Regions from separate parts of the Hydrogenoanaerobacterium saccharovorans genome, predicted to be linked through region 1. Evidence: a T-box and tRNA genes for the amino acid it is inferred to sense, from the RefSeq annotation. Region 1 holds a T-box; the other regions hold tRNA genes.

Region 1 (3,270 bases):
TTGATAAAACCTTTCCTACCACAACTTTTTCGATCTCGCTGCCTTCCACCTCATATCCCTCAACTTTTGAGCCGGACATGGTCATTGCCTCAGAAAAGGCACGAGGAGCAGCATCTATTTTTACATAATCAGAAAGCCATTTAATGGATAAATTCATTGTAAATCCTCCTTCGAAATCTATGGGATTTTTATAAGGCAGACGTTATCTGTTTGCAGATATATCGATTCTGCCAAAATATTTTCAAATCAGAACTGATTTAAGAATCTAAGGTCGTTTTCATAGAACAAACGCAAATCATCAATATTAAAGCGGCGCATAACAATGCGCTCAAGTCCCATGCCAAACGCAAAACCGCTGTATTCTTCAGGGTCAATTCCGCAGATAGAAAGTACCTTCGGGTGTACCATACCGCAGCCTAAAATTTCAATCCATCCCTCGCCCTTGCAAAGGCGGCAACCCTCGCCGTGGCAGGCAAAGCACTGCACATCAAGCTCTGCTGAAGGTTCTGTAAAAGGGAAGTGGTGTGGTCTGAAACGCACAACCGAATTTTCACCGTACAGTTTTTTCACGAATATTTCAAGCGTACCTTTCAGGTCTGCCATAGTTACGCCTTTATCAACCACAAGTCCCTCAATTTGGTGGAACAGCGGGGAGTGTGTCGCATCAACAGCGTCAGAGCGATAAACTCTTCCGGGTGCTATAATGCGAATGGGTGGTTTTCTGTTTTCCATCGTACGAATTTGTACAGGGGAGGTTTGTGTGCGCAGTACAATATTTTCGTTGATGTAAAAAGTATCCTGTGTGTCGCGTGCCGGATGGTCTTTCGGGATGTTGAGCGCCTCAAAGTTGTAGTAATCGTACTCCACCTCAGGCCCTTGAGCAACATCAAAACCCATACCCATAAAAATATCTTTGATTTCGTCCAAAACCAAACTTAACGGATGTTGTTTGCCTAAGGTATGTTTTTTGCCGGGCATGGTCACATCAATGGTTTCGGCTTTCAATCGTGCAGCAACAGCAGCAGCCTTTAACTCCGCTGTGCGGGTTTCGATATGCTCCTCAATAAAACCGCGAACTTCATTTGCGAGTTGACCCATCACAGGGCGTTCTTCAGCCGAAAGCCCCCCCATTTGTTTTAAAATAGCAGTCAGTTCACCTTTTTTACCTAAAAATTTAACTCTGATTTCATCCATCGATTTTTCATCTTTGGCAGCCTGCAGAGCCTCAAGTGCATTTTTGCGGATTTGTTCTAATGCATTTTTCATTTTGCTAACCTCCATATTCAAATATGTGCCGTTTATTACTTTAGCTTAGCTACAGCATATCTACTGTTTGCGGATTTAAACAACAAAAAAAGCTTCCGCCCCTATGTTAATAGGGACGAAAGCTTGCACTTCCGCGGTACCACCCGTATTTTTGCTTAACACATAGGCAAAGCAAACACTTACGATTGCCTGTAACGGGGCAGTTCCGTCGCTGCCTACTAAGTAGTTTCAACAGCGCCGCTCGTGGGCGAACTTCGTTTTCCCAATCCCTAAGATGCTTCCAGCCGCCGACATCTACTCTCTGCAAGGGATAACAAGAACCTTACTTTCCCAGTCTTCGCGTTATTACTATTCAATATAGCACAGTTAGTATGCTTTTGCAACAACAATTTACAGTTTATCCTGTTTATACTTTGCCATAAGCTGCTTATACTGCTCTGCAGATGCAGTATTGTGCTCAATTTCATCTTGCTTTAAACTGCGTTTTACCTTTGCAGGGCTGCCAATTACTAAACTGCCGTCGGGCACCTCAGTACCCTGTGTAACCAATGCACCTGCACCTACAATACAATTTTGCCCGATTTTTGCGCCGTTTAGTACAACAGCTCCCATTCCAATTAGTGTGTTATCACCAATATGGCAGCCGTGCAGAATTGCACCGTGCCCAACGGTAACGCCCTTGCCTACAATTACCGGTTGGTTGTGGTTGCCATGCAATACACAACAATCCTGTACATTGCTGCCTTCTCCCAGTATAATGGGGGCAACGTCACCGCGAAGCACTGCATTATACCAAACTGAACAGCCGCTTTTTACGGTTACATCACCCACTATTACCGCACCTTGTAAAATCAGTGCATCTTCGTCTATCGTTGGTTTTTTCATACTGTATCTTCCTTAAAAATTTAAATATCGGTATTATCTTGCTTTCTGGGTTTTTGCTTATTAAAAATGTTTTTAATCCGATGTTTCATCAAAAATAAATGCCCTCTCCACCAACCCAACTGCTCAATTATAAACTGTTTCGTCTCTTTCGTAATACCGCTTATAAAGATGGCGGTTGGTCCGTTTGCGCCGCCAATAATGCCGATACTGCACGCTTCTCTGTGATTCTTTTTCATTATGCCGACCGCCTTTCTTAAACTATATTTTATCACGTAAAATAGCAAATAGCAATTTGCCTCCGTTGATACAATCTGTAATTTTGTGCTATACTTTATAATAGGATTACGAGAGGGGAAACTCTATGATGATACAAACCGGTATTGACTTGATAGAAGTGGCACGCATAGCCAAAAGCATGCAAAAACAACGCTTTATGCAACATGTGTTTTCACCGCAAGAGCAAGAAATGTTCGAAAAACGCGGCAAAAACCCTCAAACCGTGGCAGTGAATTTTGCGGCTAAAGAGGCACTTTCTAAGGCGCTGGGTACAGGGATACGAGGCTTTGCTCTGAACGAAATATCACTTTTGCGTGATGAGTTTGGTAAACCTTATTTTCAATTAAGCGGCAAAATTCTTGAAATTGTACAAAAAAATCGATATAAACTGTCAGTAAGTGTTACCCATACAAAAGAATATGCATCTGCGGTTGTAGTTTGTTACGGAGGTATAGAACCATGAGAATTGTCACATCGGATCAAATGAAACAAATTGAAAAAGCAGCAGCACTAAGCGGTCTTTCCTACTATGATATGATGGAAAATGCAGGAGCAGCTGCAGTGCAGAGTATTTTACGAAAAATAAATACCAACCAAAAACGAATATTGGTGTATACAGGCAAGGGGAACAATGGTGGAGACGGTTTTGTTGCAGCTCGTTTGCTTTGCAATGCGGGTGCAAACGTGAAAGTAATTCTGGTAGACGGCGAACCGAGAACCGAAGATGCAATTACAAATATTAATCTTGTACGCACACTTAATATTGAAGTTTTCGATTTGATTAAAGATATAGATAAGATAACCGTTTTGTTGCAAAATGTCGATATTATCGTCGATGCAATT
Region 2 (3,270 bases), 160 kb from region 1:
CGGCAGAACTTGTAAATCTTGGTTACGATGTAATTGGGGTGGATAGTTCGGCTGAGATGCTGTCTTTTGCTGCGCCCAAAGTACCTACTGCACTTTTTCTGTGCCAAGACATGACTTCGCTTAATCTTTACGGGACAATCGACGTTACCATCTGTGCGCTTGACAGCCTAAACCATATTACAGACGAGCAAGCACTTCAGCAGGCGTTTAACAGGGTTGCTATGTTCACCGCACCGGAGGGCCTTTTTATTTTTGATGTAAACTCAGTATACAAACACCGCGAAATACTTGGCTGCAATACTTTTTTTTATGAAAATGATGATTGTTGCTGTGTGTGGCAGAATGAGTACACCAAACACCACCATATTGTTAATATTGATCTCGACTTTTTTGTTAAGGATGGAGAACACTATTTTCGCGAAAGCGAATGCTTTAGCGAACGTGCTTATACTCCAAACGAGATGGATGCTTTTATTAAAACAGCAGGGCTTGAGACAATAGCTGTTTATGGCGATGATACGTTCAATGACCCTACAAATACCACACAAAGGCTTATTTATGTTACGCGCAAACTGCCCGTTGAACGCGGGGGCATTTCCGCAAATAATACCAAATCTATTCGCATTCGGAGGAAAACCACATGAGCAAAATTGTACGAGCTATTTCTGCAAACGGGGGCATTGTTTGCACTGCCATAGATTCTACCGATATTGTCGCTAAAGCGGAGCAGATCCATAAAACTTCTGCTGTTGTAACGGCAGCCATTGGCAGGCTCGCAACCGCTGCATCTATGATGGGTTCAGCTCTTAAAGGTGAGCAGGATTCCATTACAATTCGCCTTGCAGGTGACGGACCTGCCGGCTCTGTTATCGCTGTATCGGATTCACACGGCAACCCGCGTGTTTATGTGCAGAACCCCATTGTAGAGCTGCCACTCAACCAGTATGGCAAGCTTGACGTAAAGGGCGCCGTGGGCACACAGGGAAGCTTGCAGGTTATTAAGGATATTGGCTTAAAAGAGCCTTACGTGGGACAAATTCCAATTGTATCGGGCGAAATTGCCGAAGATATCACAAGCTACTTTGCTGTAAGCGAGCAGATTCCCACCGTTTGTGCTTTGGGTGTGCTTGTTAATCCGAACCTTACCGTAAAAGCGGCAGGAGGATATTTAGTGCAGCTTTTGCCCGGTGCAACCGATGAAGAAATCGATTTGATTGAGAAAAATGTAAATCAGATGCCTGCTATTTCAAAAATGATTGCCGATGGTGCTACGCCTGAGCAGGTGTGTTTCAAAGTGTTGGAGGGCTTTGACCCCAATTTGCTTGATGAAGCTGCTGTTGAGTACCGCTGCAATTGCAGTAAAGAGCGTATAGAGCGAGCGCTGATTTCTTTGGGTAAACAAGAACTTAATGATATGGCGGACGAACAACCTATAACAGAAGTTGCCTGCCACTTTTGCAATAAAAAGTATCGTTTTACAAGCGAAGACATTCGTTTATTGGCCGCAAATAGCTAGTAATTATAAGGTTTTTTATGATTTGTGTAGTGTTTATGTCGAAAAAAAGAAAAAATTTCAAAAAATGCATTGACATTAAGTACAAGGTATAGTATAATAAATCTCGTCGCTAAGGAAAAGAAAAGAAAATGATGTGGGAGCATAGCTCAGCTGGGAGAGCATCTGCCTTACAAGCAGAGGGTCACAGGTTCGAGCCCTGTTGTTCCCACCACATTTGGCCTGGTAGTTCAGCTGGTTAGAACGCTAGCCTGTCACGCTAGAGGTCGTGGGTTCGAACCCCATCCAGGTCGCCATTTTCTTTCTCTAAAGCGATATGCCTTTGTAGCTCAGTTGGTAGAGCAGAGGACTGAAAATCCTCGTGTCGTTGGTTCGATTCCGACCGAAGGCACCATTTGCGGGTTTAGCTCATTTGGTAGAGCGCCACCTTGCCAAGGTGGAGGTAGCGAGTTCGAACCTCGTAACCCGCTCCAACAAAAATAAAAGGCATTTAGTAATAGCTAAGTGCCTTTTAGTATATAATAGAATGTGGCGCCATAGCCAAGCGGTAAGGCAGAGGTCTGCAAAACCTTTATCCCCGGTCCGATTCCGGGTGGCGCCTCCAAAATTACCCTCCGAGTAACTGTTTCGGAGGGTAATTTTTTTAATTGTTATCAACTTGTGTATCAAAACCCTGACAACGGAGGTATCATATGATTGCAATGCAAAATAGAGATATTATCTCAATTGTTCGTAAAACCCTCAACTTGGTAGACCATAGGCTTGTCGATCATGGTGAACGGGTTGCTTATATTGTTTGCAAAATGTTACAGTGCCAGGGCACTTGCTCCGATTATTTAATACAAAGAATATGTTTTTTAGCAATGATGCATGATATAGGTGCTTATAAAACCGAAGAGATAGATAATATAGTGGAGTTTGAAACCAAAAGTGTTTGGGATCATTCCGTATATGGCTACTTGTTTATAAATAATTTTTCACCTCTGTCAGATTTAGCAGAGGCGGTTCTTTATCATCATTTAGATTATGATAAAATTTTAGACTTAGATTGCACTCATAAAGAGATTGCAATGATGATATCGTTAGCGGACAGGCTGGACATCTATCTTAAAAACACCGGCTATCAATTTGATGAATCGCTTAGCAAGTCGTTCCCCCCAAAAAAATTCAGCGCAGAATTGTTTGAACTTTTCCTTTTAGCCAACGAGCAATTCGATATTGTTACACGTATTGCAAACGGAAGTTACCTTGAAGAATTAATTGACTTTGTGGCTCATTATGATTTCACACCTGCTGAGGTGGACCGTTATTTAAAACTGCTCGTCTATGTTATAGACTTTCGCAGCGAAGCGACGGTAACTCATACAATTTTAACGGTTGGCATTAGCATGCAAATCGCAAAACGAATCAATTTAACAGAGCCTCAAAAAAATGCAGTTTATTATGGTGCATTGCTTCACGACCTAGGTAAAATCTCAACTCCAATTCAAATATTAGAAAATCCAGGCAAGCTTACACGCCCCGAAATGGAGATAATGAAGCATCATGTAGTGGTAACCGAAGAAATACTAAAGGATTACATTGACCCGGTAATTTGCAAAATAGCAGTGCGCCACCACGAAAAAATGGACGGTTCAGGCTATCCGCGAGGATTGACAGCGCAGGACCTTACTTTAAGCGAACGGGCAGTTGCAGTTGCAGATATTATGAGCGCGTTGTGCGGTAAACGAAGCTACAAGGACAGTTTCAGCAAAGAA
Region 3 (3,270 bases), 100 kb from region 1:
TATTAAAAATGAAGTTAAAGCAGCGATGCTGAATAACATGGCAGAAGAGTTTGTTAAACAACACAAAAATGTTGCTATAGAATTGGCGGACAAAACTCTAGGCATTGACCAAGTAGAGAGCTTTTACCGTAGTTTTCTTGATAATGTTCCTTATGAAATATACATAGGACGTTATATTGGAGAAACCATTACGATATACCATTTACAATTCGGAGGTGGAAACAGTTATAGACTTACCATCGCAGCAGACGATAAAAAAACGGAGCATGATTTAAAAGAAATAAATAAAACCGAAAATGAATACGTGTTTACGACTGATAAAACAATATCAAATCAGGCTATAGAGGTTGGAACAAAGGGTGCCAATGGCTTAACAATTAATAATCTCTGCCAGCATACATGGGAGCATGAAATAAGCGATGAGCTTATAAAAATAGTAGGTGTCGATAAATACGAACAATGGCGAGATGAGCATGCCAGCAGAACACAGTGTAATATTAACATATATAGCTTTTTGAAATTCTTTAATATTTCGCACAGTGAATTTATGGAAGCTTGTGGAAATGCGTTGAAAAATCAAGATCAATTACAGGCCATTATAAAGCAAGTGTATCCGGAAAAGCTAATAAATCAAGATAAGCCAACAGAACCCCGAACAACTTCATCCAAAGCAGAGGCTTCCAGTCAAGAAGAAGATGCGCAGAAGGAGATCCCTGATATAACAGGAGATGAATATCTTAAAGATGTTGAGCAGGGAATCATAGCTGAAATTAACGCAGAGCGGGAGTCATTAGGACTTAGCAAGCTGGAATACGATAAAAATTTACGCTCAGCTGCCCGTATTCGCAGCCGAGAACTTTATAAAAGCGGGGTTTGGGACCATACGAGACCTAACGGTGACCCGTGGCAAACGGTGTTAAGAGAGGATGTACCAATTAAATATGCTTCAGCAGGGGAAAATTTAGCAAATGTAGAATATAACGATCCACGCGTTGAACTACATACAGATGCTAATTGGTGGTTTGAAGAGTGGAAGAGTAGCCCATCTCATTATGAAAATATTTGTCGCGAAGAGTTTACGCATATAGGCGCAGGTGTTTATGTTGTTGAAGAAGATAATGGTATGATTGTAGCTTACGCAACAACTATTTTTGTAAAGTATTAATGGAGAAAGCGTACAGAAAAACCATCTGTGCGCTTTTTTAAGCGTAGTCTTGACTACTTTTTATTTTCTTCACCAAATTTTTTAATTTCTTCTACATTTTCATTGTTTGTAATTGGAATATTTGCTTGAGCATTCATAAAATCACGCTGAATACCTGCATAAAAGGTATATTCACTAACTACATCTTTTTTAGGGTCAATCCTTGCCCGATTGCCATGGAGAACTGCGTCCCCTTTGGGGTCAATTATCTTACGGTTACTCTTTTTTCGATTATCCATTAATTAACCATACTCCTTCTTGTTGTTTTTGATAACCTTATTTTACGTAAAATTGCTTTTATTATAAGAGGATTATAATGCTAAAATTTGAAGCTTAAATATAATAGTTAATTTTTGAAAAAAGCATTGACATTATCTGATATATATAGTATAATAAATTTCGTCGCTCGGGGCAAAGAGATAAATGATGTGGGAGCATAGCTCAGCTGGGAGAGCATCTGCCTTACAAGCAGAGGGTCACAGGTTCGAGCCCTGTTGTTCCCACCACATTTGGCCTGGTAGTTCAGTTGGTTAGAACGCTAGCCTGTCACGCTAGAGGTCGTGGGTTCGAACCCCATCCAGGTCGCCATTTTCTTTCTCTAAAGCGATATGCCTTTGTAGCTCAGTTGGTAGAGCAGAGGACTGAAAATCCTCGTGTCGTTGGTTCGATTCCGACCGAAGGCACCATTTGCGGGTTTAGCTCATTTGGTAGAGCGCCACCTTGCCAAGGTGGAGGTAGCGAGTTCGAACCTCGTAACCCGCTCCAACAAAAATAAAAGGCATTTAGTAATAGCTAAGTGCCTTTTAGTATATAATAGAATGTGGCGCCATAGCCAAGCGGTAAGGCAGAGGTCTGCAAAACCTTTATCCCCGGTCCGATTCCGGGTGGCGCCTCCAAGAATAAAAAGAGATGAACAGTATCTGTTCATCTCTTTTTATTCTTTATTTAATTATAAGTATATACCTTGAACAATTATATGGATATGTTATACTTTATATAAGCTGTACAAGGAAATTTGATTTGATTTGGGGAAAACACATGAATAATCTTGAACAATACACGAACAGGCGCACCATGCTTAAACTAACATGGCCAATATTTATTGAGATTGTTTTGCAAATGTTAGTAGGTAATATGGATCAGGTTATGGTGAGCCGATATTCACAAAATTCGGTCGGAGCTATAGGGAATGCTAATCAGATCATGAATGTACTGCTACTGACATTTAGTGTTATCAGTATGGCTACCACAATTTTAGTTTCACAATATCTAGGTTCAAATAGTTATCAACGAGTGGCCGAAACCTATACTATTGCCATCATTGTCAATTTGCTATTTAGTCTTATTGTAAGCGGAGTTTTAGTGGTATTCAATCAACCAATTTTTCAGTGGATGCATGTTCCGAAAGAACTTATGCATGAGTCAAGTCAATACATAAGTGTAATTGGTGCGTTTATATCTTTTCAGGCAATTTTTTTGACATTCTCTGCTTTTTTTCGAAGTAATGCATGGATGAAAGAATCCATGTATATCTCGGTAGTTATTAATTTGCTAAATATTTTAGGCAACACCTTTCTGATTCCCAAATCAGGCGTTGTAGGAGCGGCTATTTCAAGTAATATTAGTCGATTTGTTGGTGTTGTTTTGATTATTATCATTTTTATAAAAAAATCACATATTAAAATTTCTGTTCGATGGCCCAAACCGTTCCCGGTGAAGCAATTAAAATCACTGCTTGCTATTGGTTTGCCATCTGCAGGAGAATCTCTTTCATATAACTTTTCACAAATAGTAATTATGAGTTTTGCCAATACCTTTGGAACTATAACAATTAATACCAAGGTATATGCAGGCATGTTTGCAATGCTATCTTATTTGTACGCTTCTGCAATCGGCCAGGCACAGCAGATTGTTGTCGGGTATTTTATTGGTGCAAAAATGTTGGATGAAGCCTATCTTGGTGTGCGAAAAACATTGAATTCAGCTGTTAAAATATCGTTATTAATTTCAACAACATTATTTTTGTTCAGTAGTTATACATTCCGGTTATTGACTGATAATCCTGA

What was found. A T-box is a leader RNA that pairs with one kind of tRNA and senses whether it is charged. The one in region 1 lies ahead of pheS (phenylalanine--tRNA ligase subunit alpha), so its partner is inferred to be a tRNA-Phe.
Region 2: it encodes a tRNA-Phe, which carries the amino acid that the T-box ahead of pheS (phenylalanine--tRNA ligase subunit alpha) is inferred to sense. The anticodon was not compared.
Region 3: it encodes a tRNA-Phe, which carries the amino acid that the T-box ahead of pheS (phenylalanine--tRNA ligase subunit alpha) is inferred to sense. The anticodon was not compared.

Annotation. Positions count from the first base shown of each region.
Region 1 covers NZ_RKRD01000001.1:1,538,995-1,542,264, reverse strand. The annotation lists gene pheT (phenylalanine--tRNA ligase subunit beta) at 1-157, opposite strand, end outside; gene pheS (phenylalanine--tRNA ligase subunit alpha) at 247-1,266, opposite strand; T-box leader at 1,375-1,613, opposite strand; gene EDD70_RS07220 (gamma carbonic anhydrase family protein) at 1,657-2,151, opposite strand; gene EDD70_RS07215 (hypothetical protein) at 2,172-2,387, opposite strand; gene acpS (holo-ACP synthase) at 2,513-2,890, shown strand; gene EDD70_RS07205 (NAD(P)H-hydrate dehydratase) at 2,887-3,270, shown strand, end outside.
Region 2 covers NZ_RKRD01000001.1:1,702,609-1,705,878, reverse strand. The annotation lists gene EDD70_RS08020 (class I SAM-dependent DNA methyltransferase) at 1-644, shown strand, start outside; gene hslO (Hsp33 family molecular chaperone HslO) at 641-1,516, shown strand; tRNA gene EDD70_RS08010 (tRNA-Val) at 1,652-1,727, shown strand; tRNA gene EDD70_RS08005 (tRNA-Asp) at 1,733-1,809, shown strand; tRNA gene EDD70_RS08000 (tRNA-Phe) at 1,832-1,907, shown strand; tRNA gene EDD70_RS07995 (tRNA-Gly) at 1,911-1,986, shown strand; tRNA gene EDD70_RS07990 (tRNA-Cys) at 2,044-2,117, shown strand; gene EDD70_RS07985 (HD-GYP domain-containing protein) at 2,206-3,270, shown strand, end outside.
Region 3 covers NZ_RKRD01000001.1:1,434,396-1,437,665, forward strand. The annotation lists gene EDD70_RS06700 (CAP domain-containing protein) at 1-1,165, shown strand, start outside; gene EDD70_RS06705 (hypothetical protein) at 1,219-1,443, opposite strand; tRNA gene EDD70_RS06710 (tRNA-Val) at 1,635-1,710, shown strand; tRNA gene EDD70_RS06715 (tRNA-Asp) at 1,716-1,792, shown strand; tRNA gene EDD70_RS06720 (tRNA-Phe) at 1,815-1,890, shown strand; tRNA gene EDD70_RS06725 (tRNA-Gly) at 1,894-1,969, shown strand; tRNA gene EDD70_RS06730 (tRNA-Cys) at 2,027-2,100, shown strand; gene EDD70_RS06735 (MATE family efflux transporter) at 2,243-3,270, shown strand, end outside.